DNA from 2 places in the Pseudomonas sp. CC11G genome. Region 2 is predicted to be linked to the other one. Evidence: predicted binding sites of a transcription regulator. Region 2 holds the regulator's gene; the other holds the start of a gene.
What was found. The regulator sigma-54, encoded in region 2, starts transcription at its own class of promoters, with help from an activator protein. The targets are predictions, from matches to a motif close to ANTGGCATNNANNTTGCTNT.

Region 1: the regulator sigma-54 is predicted to act here: its motif matches at 2,668-2,687, upstream of AC0V2S_RS03410 (pilin).

Annotation. Positions count from the first base shown of each region.
Region 1 is NZ_JBWBZC010000001.1:702,684-717,715, reverse strand. Features, by position in the region: gene AC0V2S_RS03420 (glycosyltransferase family 2 protein) at 1-111, opposite strand, end outside; gene AC0V2S_RS03415 (tetratricopeptide repeat protein) at 146-2,089, opposite strand; gene AC0V2S_RS03410 (pilin) at 2,159-2,599, opposite strand; partial or broken gene pilB (type IV-A pilus assembly ATPase PilB) at 2,872-4,565, shown strand; partial or broken gene AC0V2S_RS03400 (type II secretion system F family protein) at 4,569-5,788, shown strand; gene AC0V2S_RS03395 (prepilin peptidase) at 5,792-6,664, shown strand; gene coaE (dephospho-CoA kinase) at 6,661-7,272, shown strand; gene yacG (DNA gyrase inhibitor YacG) at 7,269-7,475, shown strand; gene AC0V2S_RS03380 (hypothetical protein) at 7,480-7,695, opposite strand; gene AC0V2S_RS03375 (energy-coupling factor ABC transporter permease) at 7,803-8,483, opposite strand; gene AC0V2S_RS03370 (DUF1780 domain-containing protein) at 8,603-9,232, shown strand; gene AC0V2S_RS03365 (DUF3094 family protein) at 9,318-9,491, shown strand; gene AC0V2S_RS03360 (NAD(P)/FAD-dependent oxidoreductase) at 9,555-10,856, shown strand; tRNA gene AC0V2S_RS03355 (tRNA-Lys) at 11,077-11,152, opposite strand; tRNA gene AC0V2S_RS03350 (tRNA-Pro) at 11,158-11,234, opposite strand; tRNA gene AC0V2S_RS03345 (tRNA-Asn) at 11,245-11,320, opposite strand; gene AC0V2S_RS03340 (DUF1631 domain-containing protein) at 11,526-13,892, shown strand; gene AC0V2S_RS03335 (PilZ domain-containing protein) at 13,908-14,240, shown strand; gene clpB (ATP-dependent chaperone ClpB) at 14,296-15,032, opposite strand, start outside.
Region 2 is NZ_JBWBZC010000011.1:108,438-123,469, reverse strand. Features, by position in the region: gene hisD (histidinol dehydrogenase) at 1-639, opposite strand, end outside; gene hisG (ATP phosphoribosyltransferase) at 800-1,435, opposite strand; gene murA (UDP-N-acetylglucosamine 1-carboxyvinyltransferase) at 1,515-2,780, opposite strand; gene AC0V2S_RS15140 (BolA family protein) at 2,803-3,042, opposite strand; gene AC0V2S_RS15135 (STAS domain-containing protein) at 3,190-3,501, opposite strand; gene AC0V2S_RS15130 (MlaC/ttg2D family ABC transporter substrate-binding protein) at 3,491-4,147, opposite strand; gene mlaD (outer membrane lipid asymmetry maintenance protein MlaD) at 4,159-4,626, opposite strand; gene mlaE (lipid asymmetry maintenance ABC transporter permease subunit MlaE) at 4,626-5,426, opposite strand; gene AC0V2S_RS15115 (ATP-binding cassette domain-containing protein) at 5,426-6,235, opposite strand; gene AC0V2S_RS15110 (KpsF/GutQ family sugar-phosphate isomerase) at 6,493-7,467, shown strand; gene AC0V2S_RS15105 (KdsC family phosphatase) at 7,467-7,991, shown strand; gene lptC (LPS export ABC transporter periplasmic protein LptC) at 8,001-8,573, shown strand; gene lptA (lipopolysaccharide transport periplasmic protein LptA) at 8,560-9,132, shown strand; gene lptB (LPS export ABC transporter ATP-binding protein) at 9,132-9,857, shown strand; gene AC0V2S_RS15085 (RNA polymerase factor sigma-54) at 10,031-11,542, shown strand; gene hpf (ribosome hibernation-promoting factor, HPF/YfiA family) at 11,669-11,977, shown strand; gene ptsN (PTS IIA-like nitrogen regulatory protein PtsN) at 11,992-12,456, shown strand; gene rapZ (RNase adapter RapZ) at 12,475-13,329, shown strand; gene AC0V2S_RS15065 (HPr family phosphocarrier protein) at 13,364-13,636, shown strand; partial or broken gene AC0V2S_RS15060 (superoxide dismutase) at 13,896-14,506, opposite strand; gene AC0V2S_RS15055 (tetratricopeptide repeat protein) at 14,508-14,975, opposite strand; gene AC0V2S_RS15050 (class II fumarate hydratase) at 15,009-15,032, opposite strand, start outside.

The DNA.
Region 1 (15,032 bases), on a different contig from region 2:
CGCCTTTCGTAAGCCGGCAACAACCGGGCTCAGCGCCAACGCTTCATTCTTTGCGGGCAGTACGATGCTAAGTGAGACTGTAACGTCAGTGTTTACATCGCCCAACGGCATAGAGTCGGTCTCCGTCTTATCGGCTAAAGGTGATCTATTCATGCTGAGTAGTAACCGAGACTTTCGCGGCGATGTCCGCGTGTAGATCTGATTCGAGACGTGAGAACTCATCGTCATATTCTTCTGCCGTACGCCGTAGATTCCTCCGAGGCTGTTCACGGTAAATTTCTTTCGCTTGGGGTAGCAATTTCAAGGCGTGCTCCTGGTAGCCACCGCGAGCCAAATCGGCAACCATCATAAGCGCAGCTTCGGTGTCCGCGTAGCGTGTCATCGACAGCGAATATTCCTCAAATGCAGAATCTGGTTTGCCTTGAACCGTATAAAGCCTGGCCTTCAAATACGGCGCCAAACGCTGGAACACACTGAGGCGCTGGTACTTTATGTTAGTACTCATAACGTCAATTAGATCTTGGGTGTACTCAAGATAAGCAGGGTTGCCGCCAGGCTCTACGACTTTATCCACCAACGAGCGCAAGCCCTGGACGCCTTGAGTGTCAAAGGGCTGCACTGCAAGTTTATTGGCAGCCGTGGAAAAGTCTATTGTTACTGCGTCACCGGCGTAAACTTTTTGCAACAACAAGCGAAGGGTGAGTAATGCGCTATCCGGAAGCCTTTCTATCGCTTTCTCGACATATGCATTAACTTCGCTACCCCGGCCATTGTTTATCAAGAAATTAGCGATCGCGTTTTGCGCACGAGGGGACTCAGGGGTCGAGACAGCCCAGTACATCTGCAGGTTATCTGTATTTTTCCAGAGGCCTACGCGTTGAGCTGTCATTAGCGTGACCACACCAAGCACGGCGCAAGCGACTGAAATGGCTACTTTTGGTTGAAATTTTTCGCTTAAACGAACTATCCCAATGGCAATGGGCAAAAACAAAAATGCGGCGGCTGCGTAATTTCGGTGCTCAAAGTAGAGTTCCAGGCCAACGACCGTGGACTCCATCAGTTGACCAACAAAAAAGAACAATATTGCCAGCGAGAAAAACGGGAAACGCTTTCGCAGGAGCAGGCTGGCGATGCCCAACATAAGAAGGCCAATCAATGAATAAAATGTGGTTATTGGGGAAAACAAACCACGAGACACTTCATATCCATCTTGAAAAAGCCCTCGCCCCTCAATACGTGGAATATAGAGATGAAAAAGGTATTCCCAGATAATTCGCCCTTCGCTAAGCAATCGCTCGGGCTGATCAAATGTGCGAATCGGCCAAACGTCTGGGGAAAAGTCGATCATTTTCGCCAGCGCGCCAACTAAAATCAGGGATGGCAACCATAAAATAAAGAAGCTCCACCACCTGACAGGACGGTCCACAGGCGATACTGCTGGCCGACAAAACTCGACCACAACAATTAACAACGGCAGGAGCGCGCCATTTTCCTTGCTAAGAACAGCCAACAACGTTCCTAAACCTACTGATAGCGTCATCCACGCGTAACTTGCTCTAGGCTTTGACAGCAAGAGCATTCGTCCTTGGAGATAGCCGGCAAGGCCCGCAAACATGAAGAGCGCCGCCAATTCCGTCATGCGTTGCACGACATACAAAGTGGTCGAAACGAAATAGGGATGTAAAAGCCAAATAGCGGCGCTTAACAGAGCCGCCCAGACAGCCTGTTTTTCAGCAACCCGATAAAAGCGCAGCAGCAACAGTGTGCTCCAGCACAACAACGTGCCAACCAGTAAATGAATCCAGAGATTAGTTAGTTTGAAACTGAAGGGTTGGCTAGGCCACGTGTTGTCGTTAAGCAGGAAACTCAGTAGAGAGAGAGGACGGCCTGTCGGGCCGGAGAAACCACTGAATACAAATGCCTTCAACGAATTGATATCTACGACGCCGCCGTATGTGCCCAACTCTTGAAGGTTAGGAAAGTCGTCAAATAAAAATCCGCCTTGCAGGCCCGGCACATAAATCAGAAAGCACAGCAACAGCGCAGACCAAAAAAAAATGACAGGGTTTAGCGACGAAGCCTTGAACATGCGAACCCTAATTTTATCCGTGAAATAAAAATTGCCCGCCGAAGCGGGCAATTTACAAAACAACCGAGCTTAGCCGCGGCAGGAGCTTGGGTAGTACTTAGCAGAAGCTGCGTTAGTGGCACCGCTACCGGAACATTTCCAGTTCAACGAACCAGAAGAAGTGGTCGGGCTCAGGGTCAGAGTCAACGAGCCGACGCCAGCAGCAACGCCGGAGGCCTTCATAGTTGCGATGATCTTGCCAGTTGTTTGGGTAACCGAGGCAACATACTTACCAGTAATGGAAGATGCCATACCAGCGGACTGCTCGGAAGACGGGAATCTGCCATTGGTGGAGTAGAATTCAGCGATCGAAGTCTTAGCACCGCTAGCCAGAGTCATGGCTTCGGTCATTTGCGAACGGCCCATGTAGTCCTGGTAAGCCGGCAGAGCGATGGCGGCCAGAATACCGATGATCGCAACCACGATCATCAATTCGATAAGGGTAAAACCCTTCTGCATTTGAGCTTTCATGTGTATCCCCTGGGTAGTTGAAGTGACCTACGACGAAATTGGTTAACGTCCTACGTCTGCCAGGAGTAAAAGCAGATTGCGTGCCAGCTTTTCAAGTTCCCATCGCAGCAGCCGATTACAGGCTCTGACTGCCTCGCCCTGCGCGGACTTAAAGTTTTCAAATAGCCTAAAAAACTCAAAAGTGACGCTTTTTGGCACTTCATATTCCACCATTTGGCACAAGCGGGCGACTAGGCTATAAGGCAGGATGATTTCCGTGAGCCGCACACACCATGAATGACATCGTGAACCTGACCGGCCTGGCCAAACAACTCGTTGTGGCAGAGCTGCTGGACGAGAAAAGCGCCAAACTGGCTCAGACCCAGGCCCAGCGCAATAAGACTTCGCTCGTCACTTATCTGGTCCAGAACAAACTGGTTAAAAGCCGCCAGCTTGCTGAAGTCGCGGCAGAACAGTTTGGTATCGCCTTTCTCGACCTCGGTAGCCTGGACAAAGAAAGTCAGCCTAAGGATCTGGTTGCCGAAAAACTAGTGCGCCAACACCGTGTGCTGCCTTTATGGAAGCGTGGCAACAAGCTTTTTCTGGGTATTTCGGACCCGACCAATCATCAAGCCATTACTGATGTGCAGTTCAGCACCGGCCTTAATACAGAAGCGATTCTGGTCGAGGACGACAAGCTGGGCGATGCCATTGACAAGTTTTTCGATAGCGCCAACTCCGCCATGGACGACTTGGGCGACATCGATTTGGATATCGAAGCAGTCGACGAAAACGGGCCTGGCAAGGAAGAGAATCAGGAAGCCGACGATGCGCCTGTAGTGCGCTTCGTTAACAAGATGCTGCTGGACGCCATCAAGATGGGCTCGTCCGACTTGCACTTCGAGCCGTACGAAAAAGCTATCGGGTGCGCTTTCGTACCGACGGCATCTTGCATGAAATCGCCCGCCCGCCGATCCAGCTCGCACCACGCATTTCTGCTCGTCTCAAGGTTATGGCCAGCCTGGATATTTCCGAGCGCCGTAAACCGCAAGACGGCCGGATCAAGATGCGTATTTCGAAAACCAAATCCATCGACTTTCGCGTCAGCACCTGCCCAACCTTGTGGGGCGAAAAGATCGTGATGCGGATTCTCGATTCCTCCAGCGCCCAGATGGGCATCGATGCACTGGGTTATGAAGAGTCGCAGAAAGACCTTTATATGGCGGCGCTCAAGCAGCCGCAGGGCATGATTCTGGTGACCGGCCCGACGGGGTCGGGGAAAACCGTTTCGCTTTATACCGGTTTGAACATTCTCAACACGGTTGATGTAAACATCTCCACCGCGGAAGACCCGGTAGAGATAAACCTGGAAGGTATCAACCAGGTAAACGTAAACCCGAAGCAAGGCATGGACTTTACCGCCGCGCTGAAGTCGTTCCTGCGCCAAGACCCGGACATCATCATGGTCGGCGAGATCCGTGACTTGGATACAGCGTCGATTGCGGTCAAGGCTGCACAGACTGGCCACATGGTTATGTCGACACTGCACACCAACAGCGCCGCAGAAACCCTGACGCGTTTGCGCAATATGGGCGTGCCGTCGTTCAACATCGCCACTTCGGTAAACCTGATCATTGCCCAGCGCTTGGCACGCAAGCTCTGCGGTACCTGTAAGAAAGAAGTACCGGTGCCCCGCGAGGTTCTTATTGAAGAAGGCTTCCCGGAAGACAAGATCGGCACCTTCAAGATTTTTGGCCCTGTTGGCTGCGATTTGTGTAACCACGGCTATAAAGGCCGTGTCGGGATTTATGAAGTGGTTAAAAACACGCCTTCGCTACAACGCATTATCATGGAGGAAGGCAACTCCATCGATATCTCGGTGCAAATGCGCAAAGATGGCTTTAACGACCTTCGTACCTCAGCCCTGCTGAAGGCCATGCAGGGTGTGACCAGCCTCGAAGAAGTGAATCGCGTGACTAAGGACTAATTCATGGCCGTTAAAGCGATAAAAACCGCCACTTTCACTTGGGAAGGTACGGATAAGAAAGGCTCCAAGATCAAAGGCGAGATGGCTGGCCAGAATCCTGCCTTGGTCAAAGCGCAATTGCGTAAGCAGGGTATCAACCCGCTGAAAGTGCGCAAAAAAGCCGTGTCTTTGTTCGGCGGCGGCGGCAAAAAATTAAGCCGATGGACATTGCCCTGTTCGCGCGACAAATGGCAACGATGATGAAAGCCGGCGTGCCGCTGCTGCAGTCGTTCGACATCATCGGTGAGGGCCTTGAAAACCAGAATATGCGCAAACTGGTGGACGAGATCAAACAGCAAGTCGCTGCCGGTAATAGCTTCGCCACTGCGCTCCGCTCCAAGCCTTTGTACTTCGATGATCTGTTCTGCAACCTGGTAGATGCGGGTGAACAAGCGGGTGCGCTGGAAAACCTGTTGGATCGCGTTGCAACCTACAAAGAAAAAACCGAAGCACTGAAAGCCAAGATTAAAAAAGCCATGAACTACCCGATCGCGGTAGTTGTGGTTGCCGTTGTTGTTTCGGCCATTTTGCTGATCAAGGTAGTACCTCAGTTTGCGTCGGTATTTGCTGGCTTTGGTGCCGAACTGCCTGCGTTTACTCGCTTTGTCGTAGGGCTATCTGAAGGCCTGCAAGAATGGTGGTACGTCTTCCTGTTTGGCATAGTCGGTTTCATTTTTGCGTTTACGGAAACGAAGAAGCGCTCTCCCAAAATGCGTGATGCGCTTGATCGAATCATTCTCAAAGCGCCAATCGTGGGTGACATCACCTACAAGTCCTCAGTTGCCCGCTTCGCTCGCACCCTTTCCACCACCTTCGCCGCCGGTGTACCGCTGGTTGAGGCGCTGGACTCCGTGGCCGGCGCTACCGGGAACATCGTGTTCCGCAACGCTGTACTCAAGGTCAAGCAAGACGTGACTTCGGGTATGCAGTTGAACTTCTCGATGCGCACGACGGGCGTTTTCCCCTCCATGGCAATCCAAATGACAGCCATCGGTGAAGAATCCGGCGCTCTGGATTCGATGCTCGACAAAGTCGCCAGCTACTACGAAGCCGAAGTCGACAACGCCGTAGATGGTCTTACCGCACTGATGGAGCCGTTGATCATGTCCGTACTCGGCGTGCTGATCGGCGGCCTGGTTATCGCCATGTACCTGCCAATTTTCCAACTGGGTTCTGTCGTCTAATCCATGCAAGTTATCGAACTTTTGGCCAGCCACGCGCTGGCCTTTGTTTTTTTCGCGCTGCTTATAGGCTTGCTGGTCGGCAGTTTCCTCAACGTCGTGGTGTATCGCCTACCGGTGATGATGAAGCGCGACTGGCAACACCAGGCGCGGGAAATTCTTGAGCTGCCGGCTGAGCCCAAAGGCGAAACCTTCAATCTGGTACTGCCCAACTCCCGCTGCCCGCATTGCCAGCATGAGATCAAAGCCTGGGAAAATATCCCGGTGGTCAGCTACCTAGCGCTGCGCGGCAAGTGTTCTTCCTGCAAAGCGCCAATCAGCAAACGTTACCCGCTGGTAGAGCTGACGTGCGGGCTGCTATCGGCCTACGTCGCCTGGCACTTCGGCTTTACCTGGCAAGCCGGCGCCATGCTGTTGCTGACCTGGGTCCTGCTGGCCATGAGCCTGATCGACGCCGACCACCAATTGCTGCCGGACGCGCTCGTATTGCCGCTGCTGTGGATCGGCCTGATCGTCAACCAATACGACCTATTCGCCAGCCCACAAGATGCGCTGATCGGCGCCATCGCCGGCTATCTCAGCCTGTGGTCGGTGTACTGGCTGTTCAAGTTGGTGACGGGCAAGGAAGGCATGGGCTATGGCGATTTCAAATTGCTGGCCATGCTCGGCGCCTGGGGCGGTTGGCAGGTGTTGCCGCTGACGATTCTGCTGTCGTCGTTGGTGGGCGCGGTGTTAGGCGTGATCATGCTGCGTTTGCGCAATGCCGAAACCAGCACGCCCATTCCCTTCGGCCCGTACCTGGCGATTGCCGGCTGGATTGCTTTGCTCTGGGGTGATCAAATAACCGGCACCTACCTTCACGTCGCCGGATTTAAATGACTACACCCTGGATTCTCGGGCTCACGGGCGGTATCGGCAGTGGCAAGAGCGCGGTTGCCCAACACTTTATCGACCTCGGTGTGCATTGCGTAGACGCCGACCACGCCGCTCGCTGGGTAGTGGAACCCGGCAAACCGGCCTTGGCGGCCATCGCTGAACATTTTGGTTCTGAGGTATTGCAGGCCAATGGCGAGCTAGACCGCGCGGCGCTGCGCCAGCTCATCTTTCAAGCACCTGAAGAACGCCGCTGGCTGGAAGCTTTGTTGCACCCGCTGATCGGCGAAGAAATCATCGCCAGCCTGAAGAGCGCAAAATCCCCCTACGCGATTCTGGTGTCGCCGCTGCTGGTAGAGTCTGGCCAGCACAAGCTGACTCAGCGTGTGCTGGTTGTCGACGCCCCCGAGCAGTTGCAGTTGCAGCGCACCATGTTGCGTGATCAAGCTTCGGAAGAGCAGGTGCACGCCATTCTCAAGGCGCAGGCACTGCGCGAAGATCGCCTGAAACATGCCGATGATGTGCTGCTTAATGACCGCGATTTGCCCTGGCTGCAGAGCGAAGTTGAACGCCTGCACCGTTTTTATCTCACCCTTCATGGAGGCCAGCCATGAGCCAAGCTCCAATCGTTAAATGCCCAACCTGCGGCGCGCCCGTCGAGTGGGGTCCGCAAAGTGTCAGCCGGCCGTTTTGCAGCGAGCGCTGCAAGTTGATTGATCTCGGCGCCTGGGCGGCGGAAGAACACGCCATACCGGTCGACCCGCTGGAAGACGAGCTGTTTTCCAGCGACCTGGATATCCCGCCGCAACGCCACTGACCGCTTACGGCCGCATAAAGCTGTAATCGCGGTCGTCGTCGAGGTTATCCGCCAGAAATTGCAGCTCTTGCGCCAGGTCTGCGGGGCTGCGATGCACTTTGCTCTCTTCCACCACGGCGCTTAGTAGCGCGCGTAATGCCAGCGCCGGTTCGTAGCCTTCAGCGCCTGCTGCTTCCAGGCTGACCCGCAACTGCTCCTTCGCCCAAGTGTGCACACTCATCTCACAAACTCCTCAGTGATTGCCGACCTGGCAGGCCGCAGAGTGGCGATTGTGCCGGGCGCTCGGCTGATGCAGATCAAGCCGTGGCGCGCTATAAAACCGGCGAATCAGTCGTCATCTTTCCAGGGGGCCTGCAGGTAGCGGTCGCGGTTGAAGGTTTCCAGCCATTCGGGCTTGAACACTACAAGGGCGGTGATGAGCGTGCCGTTGATAAAGGCCTCGGGGAACATCACCAGCCACAGGTAACCGACAAAGTCTTCGAGCCAGAACGGCATGGGAAAGCGGCCGTCGAGCCACAGCACCCAAAGTCCGAGCAACACGCAAAGCAAAGCCGCCAGCGCTGCCGGAAAGAAGCCGGAGCAGAAGATATAGACGAACAAGTTTTGCGATTGCTTGCGCTCAACCCACAGCGCACAGAGTTCAGTGACCAATACGGGCACCAGCACCAGAAGTACGCCGTTGACGCCCATGGCCGCCAGGTCTTGCCGGCCGATGGCTAGCAAGCCGAGTTGCGCCGCTACCCCGCCGAGCACTGCCAGCGGCCAGTCCAGCAACAGGGTAACGGCGGTCATCCCGATAAAGTGAAAGGAAACGCCCACCTCGAAATCACGCCGCACCAGCCAGAGTAAAAACAGCACCAGCACCGTGCCGAACAGCAAATGCTGGCGGCGGATATCGCTGAACAATTCCAGCCAGGGTGAGCGACAGGCCGCCCACGCCAACACCGGCAAATAAATCAGCCAGCCGATGGTGAGGGTGGTGGTGGACAGCAGCTCGGCGGCGATCACGGCAGCGACAGAGGGGCGCGGTGGTCGGCGGCCAGCACGGGGAGAATCGACATGGTGAACTCCAGCCTGAACGAAAACGCAGTCTACACCGCCAGCCACAGCCGGCTAAGCTTGCAGACATGGATGACTCTGAGTACCTACGTTTACTGACAGACCAGGCCGAACAGGCCAACGCCCTGCTCTCCAATGCACGCAAATGGGAGCGGGAGCGTTGGGTTTGCCAGCGCTTTTTACAGGCGCTGAACGTGCCGCATCGCCTGGACGAGTTCAGCGCCGCCGAACATGACCCGCCTGACGTGCTGTTTCATGACGCGCATTTCGAGGTGTTTTTTGTGCTGGATGAAGGCCGGCGTCTGAATGACGAATGGCGACAGGAGCTGGAACGACGGCGCAATGCTTACTCCCTCAGCCAATTGGTCGAGCATGAAGCGCGGCCACGAAAGATACGCGCCACAGAACTGCAGAACCGCCTGGCGCCCACCCTGCGCAAAAAGGCCGCCAGCTACCGTGAACGTCTGATTGATACCGCCAACCTGGACATGCTGGCCTACGTGAATCTCAAACGTGAGATCACCGATTTCAACAGCGCGTTCCCACCGCCTACCGAATTTCTCCATCAGGGCTGGCGCTCGCTGTCGCTGCTGGGACCGAACTTCGCTCGGGTGCTCTTCGCTCACCCTACTGCGCCGAATTTTCTGCGGGTAAACCTGGGACGCACGGTGCTTCTGGATATCGGCATCAGCCTCTGAGCGTTATTTTTGTGTAATACGCGTATTACATTGAGTCAGATCAAATCCCACGACTAGAATGTTTGCATCCCACACGAGGCCTGCCATGACCAGCCGACTCAGTCCTGACGACCAAGCACGCGTCGACCAGCACCTCAGCGCGCCGCACCATCAAATCGAGCGTCGGCCGTTTCGTCCGTGGTTTCTGCTTTTTATCGTGTTGGCCTCGGTCATTGGCCTGGGCCTTCTCAGCCGTTTACTCAGCCGGTTAGTGCTATGAGCTGCTTCGCGCTCGCCTCGCCGGCGTTTTGCCGAATCCCTGAAAGCCTTATGAGATATCACCATGTCCCATCGCATCATTATTGTCGGCGGCGGCGCCGGCGGCTTGGAGCTTGCTACCCGCCTGGGTAAGACCCTGGGTAAACGCGACCTGGCGCGCGTCACCCTGGTTGATGCCAACCTCACCCATATCTGGAAACCGCTGCTGCACGAAGTGGCGGCCGGCTCGTTGAACTCTTCGGAAGATGAGCTCAACTATGTCGCCCAGGCCAAGTGGAACCACTTCGAGTTCCAGTTGGGGCGTATGGAGGGGCTGGATCGCAGCGCGAAAAAAATCCAACTTTCGGCCACCCTGGATGAACAGGGCGAAGAATTGGTGCCTGCGCGCTCGCTGGATTACGACACGCTGGTGATTGCCGTCGGCAGCACCACCAATGATTTCGGCACGCCGGGCGCTGCGGAGCATTGCCTGTTTCTCGACACCCGCGTGCAAGCCGAACGCTTTCACCGCCAATTGCTGAACCACTACATGCGCGCCCATGCCAATCAGGCGGGCAATGCGGAGCAGATCAGCGTGGCGATTGTCGGCGCCGGTGCGACGGGCGTTGAGCTGGCCGCTGAACTGCACCACGCGGCGCATGAGCTGGCGGCTTACGGGCTCGACAGCATCAAGCCGGAAAATATGCGTATCACGCTGATTGAAGCGGGACCGCGTGTTTTGCCGGCGCTGCCGGAGCGCATTGGCCAGCCGGTGCATAAAACGCTGGAAAAGCTCGGGGTGACCGTGCTGACCAATGCGGCGGTGAGCGAGGTAACGCGCGACAGTTTGAAGACAGCGCAGGGGCAGGATATTCCCGCCAGCCTCAAGGTATGGGCTGCCGGTATTCGCGCTCCGGATTTCCTCAAGGAACTGGATGGCCTGGAAAGCAATCGCATCAATCAGCTACAAGTGCGGCCGACTCTGCAGACCACACGCGATGACAATATTTTTGCCTTCGGAGACTGCGCCGCCTGCCCACAGCCGGGTGAGGACGGGCGTAATGTGCCGCCGCGTGCACAAGCGGCTCACCAGCAAGCATCGTTGCTGGCCAAATCGCTGAAGTTGCGCATTGAAGGCAAAGCCCTGCCGACCTATCGCTACCGCGATTACGGCTCGCTGATTTCGTTGGCGAGTTTTTCTGCGGTCGGCAACCTGATGGGCAATCTGACCGGCAGCGTGATGCTGGAAGGATGGTTGGCGCGGATGTTCTATGTGTCTCTGTACCGTATGCACCAGATGGCGCTGTACGGTGTATTCCGCACCATGATGCTGATGCTGAGTGACCGGATTGGCCGCGGAACTGAGCCGCGCTTGAAGCTGCATTAATCCGTAATCGTAGGATGGGTAGAGGCGTAGCCGAAACCCATCATCGCAACGATGGTTTCGCTGCGCTCGCCTAGGCGGCCACACCCATCCTACGAAAGCGAGCAACGAAAATTAAATCGCACAAACAAAAAAGGCATCCCGAAGGATGCCTTTTTTGATGGCTCCATGCTGTTAAGCACTTCGCCTAAGATTTAACTCTTTAAACATCAAGAGCCAAAAATGGTGGGTCGTGTGGGACTCGAACCTACGACCAATTGGTTAAAAGCCAACTGCTCTACCAACTGAGCTAACGACCCAAAAATGGTCGGGGTAAGGGGATTCGAACTCCTGACATCCTGCTCCCAAAGCAGGCGCGCTACCGGACTGCGCTATACCCCGGTTGAAAGATTGGCTCCGCGACCAGGACTCGAACCTGGGACCCAATGATTAACAGTCATTTGCTCTACCGACTGAGCTATCGCGGAACTACTTGCTTCCATCTCTTTACGTCATTTGCTGTTAGGCATTTGCCGTATCGAGGCGCTGCATTTTAAGGATATTCGGAACCCTGTCAACCCCCTAAATAGCTTTTAAGACAATGATTTGCGGCAACACCATCACCACTCTATGTTTGCCTGAGATATGATCGCTGCAGGATGCATAAGCCGGCCGGCTTGAACAGGACAGTCCATGAGCACGCAGGACCAACCACCACTACCTCGAACCAACCAGACCCTCGCCAGTCGCGGCATTCAACCGCGCTTTGGCGAGTTGGTGCAGGGTTGCCGCAAGCTCGCCATGAACCGATTGGCCGAACACCTCACCGGGGTTTTCGGCCAGGTGGATGACACGCTGTTCGAATGCGCAGAGAAAGCCGAGAACAATAAAGTGCAATCGTTGTTCTTCGACAACATGCGCGAAATTCGTCGGCAACGCCCGCAGATCGAGCGCAGCTACCACCAACGTGTGGCGCAGAATTTTTCCAATTTTCTTGAAGGCACGCTCGAACCCGAGGCGGGCGCCACGTCGCTGCGCGCCGAAGATCTTTCGCTGATCCAGAACGAGGATTACGAAGAGAGCCTGCAAGTCACCAATATGGTCAGCCGGGTAAAGGCCCGTTGCGCCGAGCCGCTGTTTGCACTTGAGCAACGGCTGGCGGTGTTGAACAACGGCCACAAGCTGGGCGAAGACAGCAATCCGTTCGGCCCACGCGCCATTGCCCAGGCATTTCGCGAAGCATTGGCGCCCACGCCGTTTCCGCCGCAGATCAAAACCATCCTCTATATGTTGTTTGATCGCCATGTCATGCAGAGCCTCGACCGCCTGTATGAAGCGATGAACCAGCGCCTGATCGATGCCGGCGTACTGCCGAATCTGAAATACGCACCGCAACGCACACCGGATGCGCGCCGTGCGCCGACTGCAGCGCGAGAAGCAGCGCCTGTTGCTACCGCGCCTGCAGCCGATGCGCCACGCGCAACAGCGGCGCAACCAACTAGCGCGCCCGCGACGTCCTACGCACCCGCGGTACCCAGTGATGAATCGCCGCGCGTGCCCTACGACGCATCCGGCCCCGAGCCTACCGACCCTGTTGCATTGTTCAGCAGCCTGGCCGCCCTGCTCGGCGAACGCCGCCACTACAACGTTGACGCTCCACTGCTGGGCGGCACCCGCAGCATCGCCAGCTTCGCGCCGCAAGGTGCCACCCGCACCTATGCCGCCAGCGACTTGCTCGACGCCCTAAACCGCCTGCAGCAACAATCGGCGCTGGATTTCTCTCAGCGCCTGCAGCGCCCGCAGCAAGTAGAAGACTTCAAAGTCGACCTGCAACAACAGCTCGAAACCCATAGCAGCCTGCCCGGCCAGCAAAAGCTGTCGGATCAGGAAGCGGACGTTATCGACCTGGTGGGCATGCTGTTCGACTTTATTCTCGACGACGAGAACCTGCCGGACACCTGCAAAACCGCCCTCTCCCACCTGCACACGCCGTACCTCAAGGTGGCGTTGCTGGACAAGGCGCTGTTCACCCAGCACCACCACCCGGCGCGACGCCTGCTCAACGCCATGGCGCAAGCCGGCGTGCTGTACGGCGGTGAAGAAGACGACCGTGGCCTGCTGGCGAAAATTCACTGGGTGGTCGAACGCGTCATCCAGGGCTTCGATGGCGACCTCAAGCTGTTCGACAGCCTGCTGGAAGAATTCAACGAGTTCACCACCAACCTGCAACACAAGGTGGCATTGCGCGAACGCCGCGCCGTCGAGGCCGCGAAGGGGCGCGACAAATTACTCGGTGCGCGCCAGCAAGCGGTGGACATCATTGCCCGCGCGCTGGCCAACCGTCAGCCGCCACCCCTGATTCGCAACTTCCTCGAACTGACCTGGACCGACGCCCTGGTGTTTGTGCTGCTACGCCACGGCGAACGCAGCGCCGAATGGCAGCGCTACAGCGAAGTGGCTGAGCAGCTTGCATGGAGCAGCACGCCGCTCAATACCGCCGGGCAAGAGCGCCTGCAGAGCATTCGCGTGCAACTGCTGGAAGACTTGCGCAAGGGCCTGGAAATTCTCGGCGGCTATCACGAAGACGGCATTCGGCGCCTGCTGCAAGACATCGTCGCCTGCCAGCACGCCGTGCAAGCCAAACAACCGCAAGTGGCCGCCAAGCTCAATCCAGTGCTGCCGGAAAGCCCGCTCGGCGCCATGCTCGGTGAAGACGCCGCGTTGGTGAACTCCGCGCCGCAGGCCTCCGGGCTGTCGCACCAGGCGCAGCTGATTGCCAAGGAACTGGGACGTATCGAGTTTGGTACCTGGTTTGAATTTATTGACGGCGCGCAGGTGCGTAACCTGAAGCTGTCATGGTTCAGCCCCACCACGCACAACTACATGTTCGTCGACCATAGCGGGCAACGCGTGGCGATCAAACCGTTGACCATTTTAGCCAACGAGATGGAACAAGGCTTGGTTCGCATCCTCCAAACGGAACGCGGGGCCCCGTTGGTGGACCGCGCCCTGACCGCCATCTACCGGGTGTTGCAGCGCTTCACCGGTCGCGCCGAATAAAGTTAAGGAGCCGTAATGGACGATCGTCGTCAGCACAGTCGCCACACCACTGAGCTGCATCTGGAAGTGTACGACCTGCACTCCGAGCGCCACCTGGGCCGCGTGGTAGACCTGTCTATCGAAGGTTTCATGATCTTCGGTGACTGCCCGCAGGAAGCCGATGCGCTGCTCGAGTGCCGCCTGATGTCGTACCCGCCGGTTGAGGGCCTGACCGAAGTACGCCTGGGCGCCGACTGCCTGTGGAGCCGGCCAGGCGCCGATGGGCAGCATTGCTGGTCGGGCTTCCACATCATTGATCTGGCCGAAGACCAGGCCGTGTTGCTCGAAGCTTTGCTCAAGCGGCTGTAAATCGCCGGCATAAAAAAGCCCCGCATCTGCGGGGCTTTTTGTTGTTGCCGTGGGGTTATTCGAAGACGATTTCGTCGCCATCGACCACACCGGTCACCGTCGAGCCGGGCATGAATTTGCCGCTCAGAATCAACTGCGCCAACGGGTTTTCGATCCAACGTTGCACCGCGCGTTTCAGCGGCCGTGCACCGTACACCGGGTCGTAACCCACCGCGATCAGCTTATCCAACGCTTCATCGCTCAACTCCAGTTTCAGCTCGCGCTCGGCCAGACGCTTATCCAGCCGCGCCAGTTGAATCCGCGCAATACCGGCAATCTGGTCACGGGCCAGCGGTTCGAAGATCACTACCTCGTCGATCCGGTTGATGAACTCCGGCCGGAAATGGTTGCTCACCGCGTCCATCACCGCCGCGCGCTGCGCTTCCTGGTCGCCGACCAACTCCTGAATCTGCGCCGAACCGAGGTTCGAGGTCATCACGATCACGGTGTTGCGAAAATCCACAGTACGGCCGTGGCTATCGGTCAACCGACCATCTTCCAGCACCTGCAACAGCACGTTGAAGACATCCGGGTGCGCCTTCTCGACTTCGTCCAGCAGCACCACCGAGTACGGCTTGCGGCGTACCGCTTCGGTGAGGTAACCGCCCTCTTCGTAACCGACATAGCCGGGTGGCGCACCGATCAAACGGGCCACCGAGTGTTTCTCCATAAACTCCGACATGTCGATGCGCACCAGCGCCTCTTCGGTGTCGAACAGGAACTCGGCCAAGGCCTTGCACAGCTCGGTTTTAC
Region 2 (15,032 bases):
GTCCACCGGCGGCACGCTCTCGGTGCCATAGGCCAGGGCCGCTACGGCCTGGGCGCCACCGATGGTGAACACGCGGTCAACACCGGCGATGCACGCAGCGGCCAGCACGATTTCATTGATTTCGCCACGCGGGGTCGGCACCACCATGACCACTTCCGGCACGCCGGCGACCTTGGCTGGAATGGCGTTCATCAGTACCGACGACGGGTATGACGCTTTGCCGCCCGGCACGTACAGGCCGGCGCGGTCCAGCGGCGTGACCTTCTGGCCCAGCACGGTGCCGTCGGCCTCGGTGTAGGTCCAGGAATCCTGCTTCTGTTTTTCGTGGTAGCTGCGCACGCGCTCGGCGGCCACTTCCAGGGCTTGGCGCTGGGCGGGCGTGATGCGGGTCAGGGCCAGTTCCAGACGCTCACGCGGCAAAATCAGGTCGGCCATGCTGTTGACGGTCAGGCCGTCGAAGCGCTGGGTGTATTCCACCAGGGCCGCATCGCCGCGCTCGCGCACGTTCTTGATGATGTCCAGCACGCGCTCGTTGACGCCGTCATCCGACACGCTTTCCCAGCTCAGCAGATGATCCAGATGCTTGGTGAAGCCCGGGTCAGCGGCATTGAGTCGGCGGATGGCGATAGGAGCAGTCATAACGGGCCTCGTGATAGTCATGGACATTCGGAACGGCAAAGCGTTGGGCTTTACCGGTTCTCGAGCGTCGCTAGGCTACCAAGCCAATCCTGTGGACGCCCGAGAAAGATGGCTATGACGAGGATAGGCAGGCGTGACCGATGGTCACGCACAAAGAGGTTTAGCCTCGGTGGTTCGCTTCCACCGCATCGCGCAGGGTATCGATCAAGGCCTGGATGCGCTTGTGCTGCATCTTCATGGAGGCTTTGTTGACGATCAGGCGGGAGCTGATGTGGGCGATCAGTTCCTGGGCTTCCAGACCGTTGGCTTTAAGCGTATTGCCGGTGTCGACGACGTCGATGATCTTGTCGGCCAGGCCAACCAGCGGTGCCAGTTCCATGGAACCGTACAGCTTGATCACTTCAACCTGACGGCCTTGTTCGGCGTAGTAACGCTTGGCCACGTTTACGAACTTGGTCGCCACACGCAGGCGGCCTTTGGGCTCCGGTACGCCAACGGCGCCGGCAGTCATCAGCTTGCAGCGAGCGATTTGCAGGTCCAACGGCTCGTACAGGCCCTGGCCGCCGTATTCCAGCAGCACATCTTTACCGGCCACGCCGAGGTCGGCCGCGCCGTGTTCGACATAGGTCGGCACGTCGGTGGCGCGCACGATGAGCAAACGCACATCGTCCTGGGTGGTAGGGATAATCAGCTTGCGGCTCTTGTCCGGGTTTTCGGTCGGCACGATCCCAGCCTTGGCCAGCAATGGCAGGGTGTCGTCAAGAATGCGGCCTTTGGATAAGGCGATGGTCAACATGGCGCGTTGTGTCCTTAAAACCTGGTTTCCGGCAGTTGCGCACCCCGCCCGGCAGAACGCCGAACGGGGCCTGGCTGTACTAGCCCGGTACGCGGCGAATTTTCGCGCCCAGCAACTGCAGCTTCTCTTCGATGCACTCGTAACCACGGTCGATGTGGTAGATGCGGTCGATCAGGGTGTCGCCTTCGGCCACCAGGGCCGAGATCACCAGGCTGGCCGATGCACGCAGGTCGGTGGCCATTACTGGCGCGCCCTTGAGCGTCTGGGTGCCGGTGACGATGGCGGTGTTGCCTTCGACCTGGATCTGCGCGCCCATGCGGGTCATTTCATACACGTGCATAAAGCGGTTTTCGAACACGGTCTCGATCACCGCACCAGTGCCTTCGGCAATGGCGTTCAGGGCAATGAACTGCGCCTGCATGTCGGTGGGGAATGCCGGATACGGAGCGGTACGCAGGTTCACGGCCTTTGGACGTTTGCCTTTCATATCCAGCTCGATCCAGTCCGGACCGGTGGTGATTTCCGCGCCGGCTTCCTGAAGCTTCAGCAGGACGGCTTCGAGGATGGTTGGATCGGTGTCTTTCAACTTCACCTTGCCGCCGGTAGCCGCAGCGGCCACCAGGTAGGTGCCGGTTTCGATACGGTCGGGCATCACGCTGTAACGCGCGCCGCCGAGACGCTCAACACCGTCGATGGTGATGGTGTCGGTACCGGCGCCGGTAATTTTCGCGCCCATGGCGATCAGGCAGTTGGCCAGGTCGACCACTTCCGGCTCGCGTGCGGCGTTTTCCAGCACGCTGCGGCCTTTGGCCAGGGTGGCGGCCATCATGATGTTCTCGGTACCGGTCACGCTGACGGTATCGAAGAAGAAGTGCGCACCGCGCAGGCCGCCTTCAGGCGCCTTGGCTTTGATATAGCCGCCTTCCACGTCGATGATCGCGCCCATGGCTTCGAGGCCACGGATGTGCAGATCGACCGGACGCGAACCAATCGCGCAACCGCCAGGCAGGGCCACTTCGGCTTCACCGAAGCGCGCGACCATCGGGCCGAGTACCAGAATCGACGCACGCATGGTTTTCACCAGCTCGTACGGGGCGATCAGGGTTTTGATGGCACGGGCGTCGACTTCAACGCTGAGCTTCTCATCGATCACCGGCTCAATGCCCATACGACCGAACAGCTCGATCATGGTGGTGATGTCGTGCAGGTGCGGCAGGTTGCATACGGTAACCGGCGCATCGGCCAGCAGGGTTGCAGCCAGAATCGGCAGGGCGGAGTTCTTCGCCCCGGAGATGCGGATTTCGCCATTGAGGCAAACGCCGCCGGTAATAATCAATTTATCCATAGGAGTCTCGTCGCCCGTGGGCTTAGGAACGCTCGGCCCAAGCGGCGCGGCTGAAGAATTTCATGGTAACCGCATGGATGCTGCCATCGGCGATCCACGGGTTGAGGTGGGCATAGACCTGCTGCTGACGCTTGACCGGGCTCATGCCCGCCAATTCATCACTGACGACGTTCAACTGGAAATTACAGCCTTCGCCTTCCACGTTGACCTCGGTATCGGACAGCTTTTCCTCAAGGAGGCTTTTAACTTCTACGGCCTGCATGCTAAACCTCAATCGGCGCCCTACGCGCGCGGGTCGGCCATGATACAAAAAGCCCCCCGCCTGCGAACCCCGGAATACGGAACACTGACAGAGGGCCTTCGAATTTTGCTAACTGCTTTTACTACTAATCGCCGCCAATCGCCGGCGTTACGCTTGTAACGGCAAAATCGTCAACAAGCCAGACACTTCGGCAATCTGCCGCATTTCCACTGGCAGCGCACGCACCGCCAAGGTTTTGCCGGCCTGCTTGGCCACCCGCATATAGGCCAGCAGCAGCGACAGCCCAACACTGCTGGAGTGCTCGACCTCGGCGCAGTCGACCACCACGGTGGTAGCGGCCGAGGCGCGAATCAGCTTCTCGCCTTCATCACGCAGCCCGGCGCCAGTACGAAAATCCAGCACGCCCACCAACTGCAAAACGCCGTCGGCCTGTTGGCGAATCACGCTATCAGTCGTCATGACCTGCAGCCTTCTGCCCGTCTTCGGTGTTCTTGGCGTTCGCCACTACCTGCGCCCAACCGTCGATGGTCTTGTCCAGGTCGTTGCCATTTTTCTGCATGGCGTCGGCGAACTGATCGCGGAATAGCTTGCCGATGTTGATGCCGTTAATAGTGACGTTACGCAGCATCCATTCGCCGTTCACCAGCGTCATGGTGTAGTTGACCGGGTACACGGTGCCTTTGGTGTCACGCACTTCCATATTCACGCTGGTGCGTTCCGGGTCGGACTGCTTGCCGCTGCTGGGCAACACGCGGATATCCTGATTGTTGTACTCCAGCAAAGCGTTGCCGTAGAACTCCATCAGGCTGCGTTTGAAGTTTTCTTCAAAGCGCTTCATCTGCGCCGGGGTGGCGTTGCGCGAGTATTTGACGGTCATGATGCTGCGGGAGATGCCGTCGGCATCCACCACTGGCCCGATGATGCGGTTCAGCGAGTCATAGAATTTCTGTGGGTCGGCCTTGTAAGCATCTTTATTGGCCTTAAGGTCGCTCAACAGTTCGTCAGTGGTTTTCTGCACGATGTCCTGCGCAGCCGGACCGGCAGACGCGAACAGAGGGAAAACCGCCAACAACACCAGCAGACCGCGACGCAGAGCGCTAACCATGCCTGTATTCCTCACTTGGATTCTTTGTTAACCGAGTTGATCAGGAACTTGCCGATCAAGTCTTCCAGTACTAACGACGACTGGGTGTCGTGAATGGTTCCGCCATCCTTGAGCAGCGCTTCGTCGCCGCCAACACTGATGCCGATGTATTTTTCGCCCAACAAACCAGCGGTGAGGATAGACGCGGTGGAGTCCACCGGCAGGTTATCCACACGCTTTTCCAGCTCCATGGTCACGCGGCCGGTGAAGGTGTCGCGGTCCAGGTCGATGGCGGTGACCTTGCCGATGCCGACGCCGGCCATGGTGACCTTGGCGCGCACGGTAAGCCCGGCCAGGTTGTCGAAATTGGCGTAGAGCTTATAGGTGTCCTGCCCGGCACCGACCGTCAGGCCGCTGACCCGCAAAGCCAGCAACAGCAAGGCCAACAGACCGGCCAAGAGGAACAGGCCGACACCAATTTCCAGGGTGCGGTTTTGCATCAGAAGTCTCCAAACATCAAGGCGGTCAAGATGAAGTCCAGGCCCAGCACGGCAAGCGAGGCATAAACCACTGTTTTGGTAGTCGCACGGCTGATCCCCTCGGACGTGGGCTCACAGTCATACCCCTGGAACACGGCAATCCAGGTCACTACAAAGGCGAACACAACACTTTTGATCAGGCCGTTGAGCACATCTTTCTCGAAGGACACGCTGTTCTGCATATTGGCCCAGAACGACCCTTCGAACACGCCCAACCAGTCCACCGCCACCATGGCGCCGCCCCAGATACCGACCACGCAGAAAATCATGGTCAGCAGCGGCAGCGAGATGAAACCGGCCCACAGGCGCGGGGCGATGATGTACTTGAGCGGGTCGACACCAATCATTTCCAGGCTCGACAACTGCTCGGTGGATTTCATGTTGCCGATCTCGGCAGTCAGCGCCGAACCGGCACGGCCAGCGAACAGAAGCGCAGTAACCACCGGGCCCAGTTCGCGCAGCAAGGTCAGGGCCACCATCTGCCCCACCGCTTGTTCCGAACCGTAGCTGGACAGAATATTGAAGCCCTGCAGTGCCAGCACCATCCCGATAAAGAGCCCCGAAACGACGATGATCACCAACGACATCACGCCAACCGAAAACAGCTGCTTGATCAACAAATGACCAAAGCCGTTGCCGACATTGCCGGTGCCGAACAAGGCGCGGAATAAAAAGACGGTGGAGCTGCCGAGCGCGCCGACGGTGTCGATGCCCGCACGGCCAAGCAGGCGAATACGTTCGCCAATGGATTTTCTGCGCATCAACGCGTCCCCAACAGGTCGTCGCGGTAGTCCGCAGCCGGGAAATGGAACGGCACCGGCCCATCGGCGACGCCTTTCATAAATTGACGGATGCGCGGGTTGTCCGACTCCATCAATTCCTTGGGCGTGCCGTGGCCGAGCACCTGAGTATCGCCCACTACATAAAGGTAGTCGGAGATGCTGGCGGTTTCGGCGAGGTCGTGGGAAACCACGATGCTGGTGATGCCCAACGCATCGTTAAGCAGGCGAATCAGGCGCACCAGAATGCCCATGGCGATGGGGTCCTGGCCTACGAAGGGCTCGTCGTACATCAGAATCTGCGGATCCAGCGCAATGGCGCGCGCCAGGGCAACTCGGCGTTTCATGCCGCCCGACAGCTCGTCCGGCATCAATTCGATAGCGCCACGCAGGCCAACGGCTTCGAGCTTCATCAGCACGATGTCGCGGATCATGTCTTCGGGTAATTGAGTGTGTACGCGCAGCGGGAAGGCGACGTTCTCGAATACATCGAGATCGGTAAACAACGCGCCGCTCTGAAAGAGCACGCCCATTTGTTTGCGCATATCGAACAGATCGCTGCGCGAAAGCTCGGGCAGGTTCTGACCATTGACCAACACCTGACCGCTGGCCGGCCGCAACTGGGCGCCCATCAAACGCAGCAAGGTGGTTTTGCCACTCCCGGAAGGCCCCATGATGCCGGTGACCTTGCCGCGAGGAATGGAAATATCGACATTCTTGAAAATGCTGCGCGAACCGCGCATGAAGGACACGCCCTTCAGCTCGACCGCGTAGGCGTGATCGGCACTCATCTGAACTCCTTGGTACAACCGCCTATCAGACGTCATGTCTCACGGTGGGGACACCACGGGAGTGAACATGCCGGACAGGGCGGCAACTATATCACCGGCATCTGGCCGCGCCCAAGGTACAAACCCGGCAAAGGTGTTACAGCAGCGGGAAAAACGCATTTGCGCGCCTGTGACGCAACGCGCCTACATTCAAGGGTGAGCCGAACCGGCTTTGCCGCTATAATCCCCGCCTTTTCACGCGGCCACTGTCTTTAGTTATGAACCAGACCAACGACTTGATCCAATCGGCACTGCGCACCGTGCGCCTCGAAATCGAAGCGGTGGAAGGCCTGCTCCCGCGCATCGACGCGGCTTTCGTGAAAGCCTGCGAATTGATTCTGGCCAGCAAAGGCCGCGTGGTTGTGGTCGGCATGGGCAAGTCCGGGCACATCGGCAACAAGATCGCCGCCACCCTGGCCAGCACCGGCACCACTTCGTTTTTCGTGCACCCGGCCGAGGCCAGCCACGGCGACATGGGCATGATCACCCGCGATGACGTGGTGCTCGCCCTGTCCAACTCCGGCTCTACTGCCGAAATCGTGACCCTGCTGCCGCTGATCAAGCGCCTGGGCATCACCCTGATCAGCATGACCGGCAACCCCGATTCGCCGCTGGCCAAGGCCGCCGAAGTCAACCTCGACGCCCGCGTTGCCCATGAAGCCTGTCCGCTGAATCTGGCACCCACTTCTTCTACCACTGCCTCGCTGGTACTCGGCGACGCACTGGCCATCGCCCTGCTCGAAGCACGCGGGTTCACAGCTGAAGACTTTGCCTTTTCCCACCCCGGTGGTGCGCTTGGCCGACGTCTTCTGCTGAAAGTGGAAAACGTGATGCACACCGGCGAGCAACTGCCGAAGGTGCAGCGCGGTACGTTGCTGCGCGACGCGCTGATGGAAATGACCCGCAAGGGCCTGGGCATGACCGCGGTGCTGGAAGCCGATGGCAGCCTCGCCGGGATCTTCACCGACGGCGATTTGCGCCGCACCCTGGACCGCGACCTGGATATCCGTTCGGCCACCATCGACGAAGTGATGACCGTGCACGGCAAGACCGCACGCCCGGACATGCTCGCTGCCGAAGCATTGAAGATCATGGAAGACCACAAGATCGGCGCGCTGATCGTGGTGGATGAACAGGACCACCCCATTGGCGCCTTCAACCTGGGCGACCTTCTGCGCGCGGGAGTGATGTGATGAGTAACGACCTGCTGCAACGCGGCAAGGCCATCAAACTGGCCGTATTTGATGTGGACGGTGTGCTCACCGACGGCAAGATTTACTTCCTGCCCGATGGCGGTGAGTTCAAGACGTTCAGCACCCTGGACGGTCAGGGCATCAAGATGCTGATCAACTCGGGCGTGCGCACCGCCATCATTACCGGGCGCTCCTCGCCAGTGGTTGAGCGCCGCGCACAAAACCTCGGCATTCATCATTTGTATCAAGGCCGCGAAGACAAGCTGGTGGTTCTTGACGAGCTTCTGGCCGAACTCGGCCTAAGCTATGAACACGTTGCTTATCTGGGTGACGACCTGCCTGACCTGCCGGCCATTCGCCGTGCGGGCCTGGGCATGGCTGTCGCCAACGCCAATGACTTTGTCCGCCAACACGCCGATGGTGTGACCACCGCGCGCGGCGGCGAAGGTGCGGCACGCGAATTCTGCGAGCTGATTCTGCAAGCCCAGGGCAATCTCGAAGCGGCTCAAGCCGCCTACCTATAGAGCCAACGCATGCTACGCAAACTGCTTCCCTACGTATCCTTTGGCCTGGCGGCATTGCTTGTCGCGGCCCTTGGGTATTGGAACCTGAACCCGGAGAGTCTGCTCGAGCAGAAACCTCAGGCCAGCACCGACAATGCCGTCGACTTCTATGTCATCAATGCCAAGAGTGTGGAATTCCAGGCTGACGGCACCCTGCACTACGAGATGACCAGCGACAAAGTCGAGCACCTGAAAGAAAGCGACAAGAGCCTGGTGACCAAGCCGGATCTGTTGCTCTACCGGGAAACCTCGCAGCTGCCCTGGCATATCCAGAGCGAGCGCGGCGAAGTGGCGCCAGGCGGCACCGAGGTCGAACTGATCGACAACGTGCGCATTGCCCGCACCGACGAAAAGAATCGCCCCACCATCATCACCAGCAGTCGCATGACCGTGTTCCCGAACAAGGAATTTGCGCAGACCCAGCAAGCCGTTAGAATCGAGGCCGCCAATGGAGTGACCACGGCTAATGGAATGAAAGCGTATTTGAAAGACAGCCGGGTGCTCCTGCTGTCCAACGTAAGAGGCCAGCATGAGGTTCGTTAACAAATTTTCCCTGCACACCCTGTCCCTGCTTTTGAGCCTGGGCGCGGCATTTGCCAGCTCCAGCGCCTGGGCCTTGGTTACCGATCGTGAACAACCGATTCGCGTACAGGCCGACAGCGCCGAGCTCGACGACAAACAAGGTGTGGCGGTGTACCGCGGCGACGTCGTTATCACTCAGGGCAGCATGAAGATCACCGGCAACACCGTGACCATCACGCAAAACCCGCAAGGTGATATCGAAGTGTTTACCGCCGTGGGCAACCCGGCCTATTACGAGCAGAAACCGGCGCCGGACAAACAGATCGTCAAAGCCTACGGCCTGACCATCCAGTATTTCGCCGCCAAAGACCGCATCGTGCTGATCGACCAGGCCAAGGTGATTCAGGAAGGCAACACCTTCGAAGGCGAGAAAATCGTCTACGACACCCAGCGCCAGATCGTTAACGCCGGCCGTGCCAATGGCACCAACGTCACCAGCCCGCGCCCGCGTATCGACATGGTTATTCAGCCCAAGACCAAACCCGCTGGCGCCCAGCCGGCCGACAAACAGGCGCAGTAATGGCGACTCTTAAAGCCCAACACCTGGCCAAAGCTTACAAGGGCCGCCAGGTGGTTCGTGATGTCAGCCTGTCGATTGAAAGTGGTCAGATCGTTGGCCTGCTCGGCCCGAACGGCGCCGGCAAAACCACCTGCTTCTACATGATCGTCGGTTTGGTAAACGCCGATCAGGGCCGCGTGCTGATCGACCAACAGGACGTCACCCACCTGCCCATGCACGGTCGTGCACGCGCCGGTATCGGTTATCTGCCGCAAGAAGCGTCGATCTTTCGCAAGCTCTCGGTGGCCGACAACATCATGGCCATTCTCGAAACGCGTAAAGAGCTCGACAGTGCCGGCCGCCGCAAGGAACTGGAAAGCCTGCTGCAGGAATTCCATATCAGCCATATCCGCGACAACCTCGGCATGAGCCTGTCCGGTGGTGAACGTCGCCGGGTGGAAATCGCCCGCGCGCTGGCCACTGCGCCAAAATTCATTCTGCTGGACGAACCGTTCGCCGGTGTCGACCCGATTTCTGTTGGCGATATCAAACAGATCATTCATCACCTCAAGGCCAAAGGCATTGGCGTGCTGATCACCGATCACAACGTGCGTGAAACCCTGGATATCTGCGAAACGGCCTATATCGTCAATGACGGCCAGCTGATTGCCGAGGGCGACTCTGCAACCATCCTGGCCAACCAGCTGGTGAAAGAGGTGTATCTGGGTCATGAGTTCCGCCTGTAACAGGCGCCCGCAGTACCCGTCTGTAGTGAATTTCGGACACGCACTACAGACTTCGATTGAGGACTAGGCAAACCCCTCAAACATAGGCATATAATTTGCTTCCTGGTGGCGCTCATGCGCCCTCGTTGTGGAAAGCGCGTATGCGCCGGCGAATAAGGTCTTAAGCCCCCTCCATGAAACCATCGCTCGTCCTAAAAATGGGCCAGCAGCTGACGATGACACCGCAGCTGCAACAAGCCATCCGCTTACTCCAACTGTCGACCCTGGATCTGCAACAAGAGATTCAGGAGGCGCTGGAGTCCAATCCCATGCTCGAACGCCAGGAAGAAGGCGAGGACTTCGACAATAGCGATCCGCTGGCCGATGGCGCCGAAAGCGCGCCCGCCGCGCCGAACAGCGAAGAGTCCTACCAGGACACCAGCTACCAGGAAACCTCGGCGCCTACCGTCGACAACCTGGAAGAAGGCGAATGGAACGAACGCATTCCCAATGAGCTTCCCGTCGACACCGCCTGGGAAGACATCTACCAGACTAGCGCGAGCAGCCTGCCCTCCAACGACGATGATGAGTGGGACTTCACCACCCGCACCTCGGCCGGTGAAAGCCTGCAAAGCCATATGCTCTGGCAGCTCAACCTGGCGCCGATGTCCGACAAGGACCGGCTGATTGCCGTCACCCTGATCGACTGCATCAACGACCAGGGCTACCTGGAAGAAACCCTCGAAGAAGTGCTGGACGCGTTCGACCCGGAGCTCGACATCGAGCTCGACGAAGTCGAAGCCGTGCTGCACCGCATCCAGCAATTCGAACCCTCCGGCATTGGCGCGCGCGACCTGCGCGAATGCCTGCTGCTGCAACTGCGTCAGCTGCCCGCCAAAACCCAATGGCTGGCCGAGGCCCAGCGTTTGGCTGGCGACTACCTCGACCTGCTCGGCGGCCGCGATTACAGCCAACTGATGCGCCGCATGAAGCTCAAGGAAGACGAGCTGCGCCAGGTCATCGAGCTGATTCAAAGCCTCAACCCGCGCCCGGGCTCGCAGATCGAAGCGAGCGAACCGGAATACGTGGTGCCTGACGTTATCGTGCGCAAGCACAACGATCGCTGGCTGGTGGAGCTGAACCAGGAAGCGATGCCGCGTCTGCGGGTCAACCCGCAATACGCCGGTTTCGTGCGTCGTGCCGACTCCAGCGCCGACAACACCTTCATGCGCAATCAGCTGCAAGAGGCGCGCTGGTTTATCAAAAGCCTGCAAAGCCGCAACGAAACGCTGATGAAAGTGGCCAGCCAGATCGTCGAGCACCAACGTGGGTTCCTCGACTACGGCGACGAAGCGATGAAACCCTTGGTGCTGCACGACATCGCCGAAGCGGTGGGCATGCACGAATCGACCATCTCACGCGTTACCACGCAGAAGTTCATGCACACCCCGCGTGGCATTTACGAGCTGAAGTACTTCTTTTCCAGCCACGTCAGCACCTCCGAAGGCGGCGAATGCTCGTCCACGGCGATCCGCGCAATCATCAAAAAACTGGTTGCCGCGGAAAATGCGAAAAAGCCGTTGAGTGACAGCAAGATCGCTGGTTTACTGGAGGCACAGGGCATTCAGGTAGCCCGTCGCACAGTCGCCAAGTACCGCGAATCCCTCGGGATAGCGCCCTCCAGTGAACGTAAGCGACTGATGTAAACGTTATTCAGGGTTCGCCCGGCGAACCCTGCTCTGGCAAGACGACTACACTGATCCAAGGCCAAAGTGTTCCGGCGACAAGCCCGATAGCTTGTCTCTTACACACGGCAATAAGGAGAAAGCGGTATGCAAGTCAACATCAGTGGACATCAGCTGGATGTGACCGACGCCCTACGCGACTACATCGACGAGAAACTCAGTCGATTGGAACGCCACTTCGACAAGATCACCAACGTGCAAGTGACCATGGAGGTCGAGAAGCTCAAGCAGAAAATCGAAGCGACTTTGCACATCGCCGGAGGCGAAGTGGTCGCCAACGCCGAACATGACGACATGTACGCTGCCATCGATCTACTCACCGACAAACTCGATCGCCAACTTATCAAACATAAGGAAAAGCAGCTGGGTCGCCTGCAAGGCGCCACAGTCCGCTGACACCAACCCAACCCATGATTCGACTTGAAAATATCCTGACCCCCGGCCGCTCCCTTGTGGGCGTGCCGGGCGGCAGCAAAAAGCGTGTACTCGAACAAATCGCCAACCTGGTCGCGCGTGAATTGCCCGACCTGGACGGCCAAGACATTTTCGAAAGCCTGGTGGCCCGGGAAAAACTGGGCTCCACCGGCTTTGGCAATGGCATCGCCATTCCCCACTGCCGCTTGCCCGGCTGCACGGCGCCGATCAGCGCCTTGTTGCGCCTGGAGTCGGCGGTTGATTTCGACGCCATCGACGGCGCGCCGGTAGACCTGCTGTTTGTGTTGCTGGTACCCGAAGCCGCCACCGATGAACACCTGGAGCTGTTGCGCCAGATCGCCAGCATGCTTGACCGCAGCGATGTCCGCGACCAACTGCGCCACGCCCCCACCAGCGAACGTCTTTATCAGGTTGTCGTAGACGTACAAAACGGCCGCTAGGCGAACGGGTGACTGTGCATGCGTTTGATCATCGTCAGTGGCCGGTCCGGTTCAGGCAAGAGCACAGCGCTGGATGTGCTCGAAGACAACGGCTTTTACTGCATCGATAACCTGCCCGCCGGGCTTCTGCCCGAGCTTGCCGAACGCTCCCTGCTGCACACCGAATTGCTGCAACCGCTGGTAGCCGTGTCCATCGATGCGCGCAACCTGCCCAGCCAGCTCAAACGTTTTCCAGAAATTCTCGCCGAAGTGCGTGCCCGGCATATCCACTGCGATGTGTTGTACCTAGACGCCGACGACGACACCCTGCTCAAGCGTTTTTCCGAGACCCGTCGCCGCCACCCGCTGACCACCGACGAGCGCTCGCTGGCCGAAGCAATTCACGACGAAAGCGTGCTGCTGAGCCCGATCACCGATCTGGCCGATCTCAAGATCGACACCACCCACCTGAACCTCTACCAACTGCGCGACACCTTGAAGCTGCGCCTGCTGAACAAGCCCGAACCAGGCACGGCATTTCTGGTGGAGTCGTTCGGGTTCAAGCGCGGCATGCCGGTGGATGCCGATCTGGTATTCGACGTGCGCTGCCTGCCCAACCCCTACTGGAAGCCCGAACTGCGTGAGCATTCGGGGTTGGATTCGGTGGTTGCCGAATACCTGCAGGAACAGCCCGACGTACAGGAAATGTACGACGATATTTACGCCTACCTGCACAAATGGCTACCGCGTATCGCCGCCAGTAACCGCTCATATGTCACAGTCGCTGTTGGTTGTACGGGCGGTCATCATCGCTCGGTCTACCTGGCGGACCGGCTGGGCAAAGAACTGAAAAAAACCCTGAAAAACATCCAGGTTCGTCATCGCGACCTTTAGAGTCGCGAGGCCTTATAGAAGGACTTAAGCAGCAATGCCTGCCTGCGAAATCACCATCATCAACAAGCTCGGCCTTCACGCCCGCGCCGCCGCCAAATTTGTCGGCGTAGCCGGTCGTTTTCCGTGCCAGATCCGCATCGGCCGCAGCCCCGAAAGCTGTGTAGACGGCAAGAGCATCATGGCCGTCATGATGCTGGCCGCCGGCAAAGGCACCGCCATTCACCTGAGCACAGACGGCGAACAGGGCGATGAAGCCCTGGCTGCATTGGTGGAATTGATCAACAACCGCTTCGACGAAGGCGAGTAATCCCCTCCCCCACTCAGCGCGTCAGCGCGGCGTCCAGCAGCATCATCCAACGAGCAGGGCACGCTGCCCTGCGGCGCACGCCACAGGTGAGGATGGGCAACCAGCAGCGCCTCGGCCTGGCGAAACAGCAGAAAGCCGCCCGCCAGCAAGATGGCAAAGCCCAGCGAGCGACGCAGTATTTTACCGCCAGCGGCGGCCAGCGTTTGCAACGAAACGGGCATGAACAAACCTTGTCAGCAAACCACCGACGCCGGTGTTTTCAACTCAACGCCTGACGATAACGGCGCAACACTTCGGGCCAATTGATCACGTTGAAAAACGCGCCTATGTATTCCGGCCGACGGTTCTGATAACGCAGGTAATAGGCGTGTTCCCACACGTCCAGGCCGAGAATTGGCGTGTTGCCAGTCATCAATGGGCTGTCCTGGTTACCGCTACTTTCCACCAGCAGTTTTTTCTCCGGGGTGACGCTCAGCCACGCCCAGCCGCTGCCGAAACGAGTCAACGCTGCCTTGGTAAAGGCTTCCTTGAATTTGTCGAAGCCGCCCAGCTCCCGTCGATGGCTTGCGCCAATTCGTCTTGCGGCAAGCCACCGGCGTTCTCGGCCATTACCTGCCAGAACAACGAATGATTGGCGTGGCCGCCGCCGTTGTTGATCACCGCACCACGCAGGCTTTCCGGCACGTCCTTCAAACGAGTCAGCAACTCTTCCACCGGCAACTGCCCCAGCGGATTGCCTTCCAGCGCCGCGTTGAGGTTGTTGATATAGGTCTGATGGTGCTTGCTGTGGTGAATCTCCATGGTCTGCGTGTCGATATCCGGCTCGAGCGCGCCATAGGCGTACGGCAGCGGGGGCAGGCTGTAGGTCATGTTAGGACTCTCCATAAACGCGATGACTCAACACCCGGTGACCAGACTTGATCACCAGCTGTGGCTTGTGGGTAATGCGCGAGCAGGCCAACAGGTACTCGGTGCTCGGGTACTGGCCGTGTTCGCTGATAAAACCGAGCAGTTCCGTGTAGGTGCGCTGGCTATGGCGTAGAGCGGTGTCGCGCAGGATGTTGGAGAGGCGCGGATTTTCCGACGCCTCCAGCAAATATTCATGCACGGCGCAGAGGTATTCGGCCGCCTCTTCCGGCTGGCCGATACGCAGGTGTAAATCAGCCAGGTTGTGGTGGGAAATCACCAGCGCGGCCACCGCTTCATCGGTATTGGCCCAGCGATCGAACAGCACCTGTGCCAGAGCCAGCGCCTGCAGATACTGCTCACGCGCCGAATAGAAATCACCGGCGCCGAACAGCTGATTGCCAATCTTCATCATGCCTTGCCAATGCTTCATGGTCCGCTCCTGCGCAGGTTCAGATCGAGAGGGTTACAAGCCGCCGGCGGTGAGTTT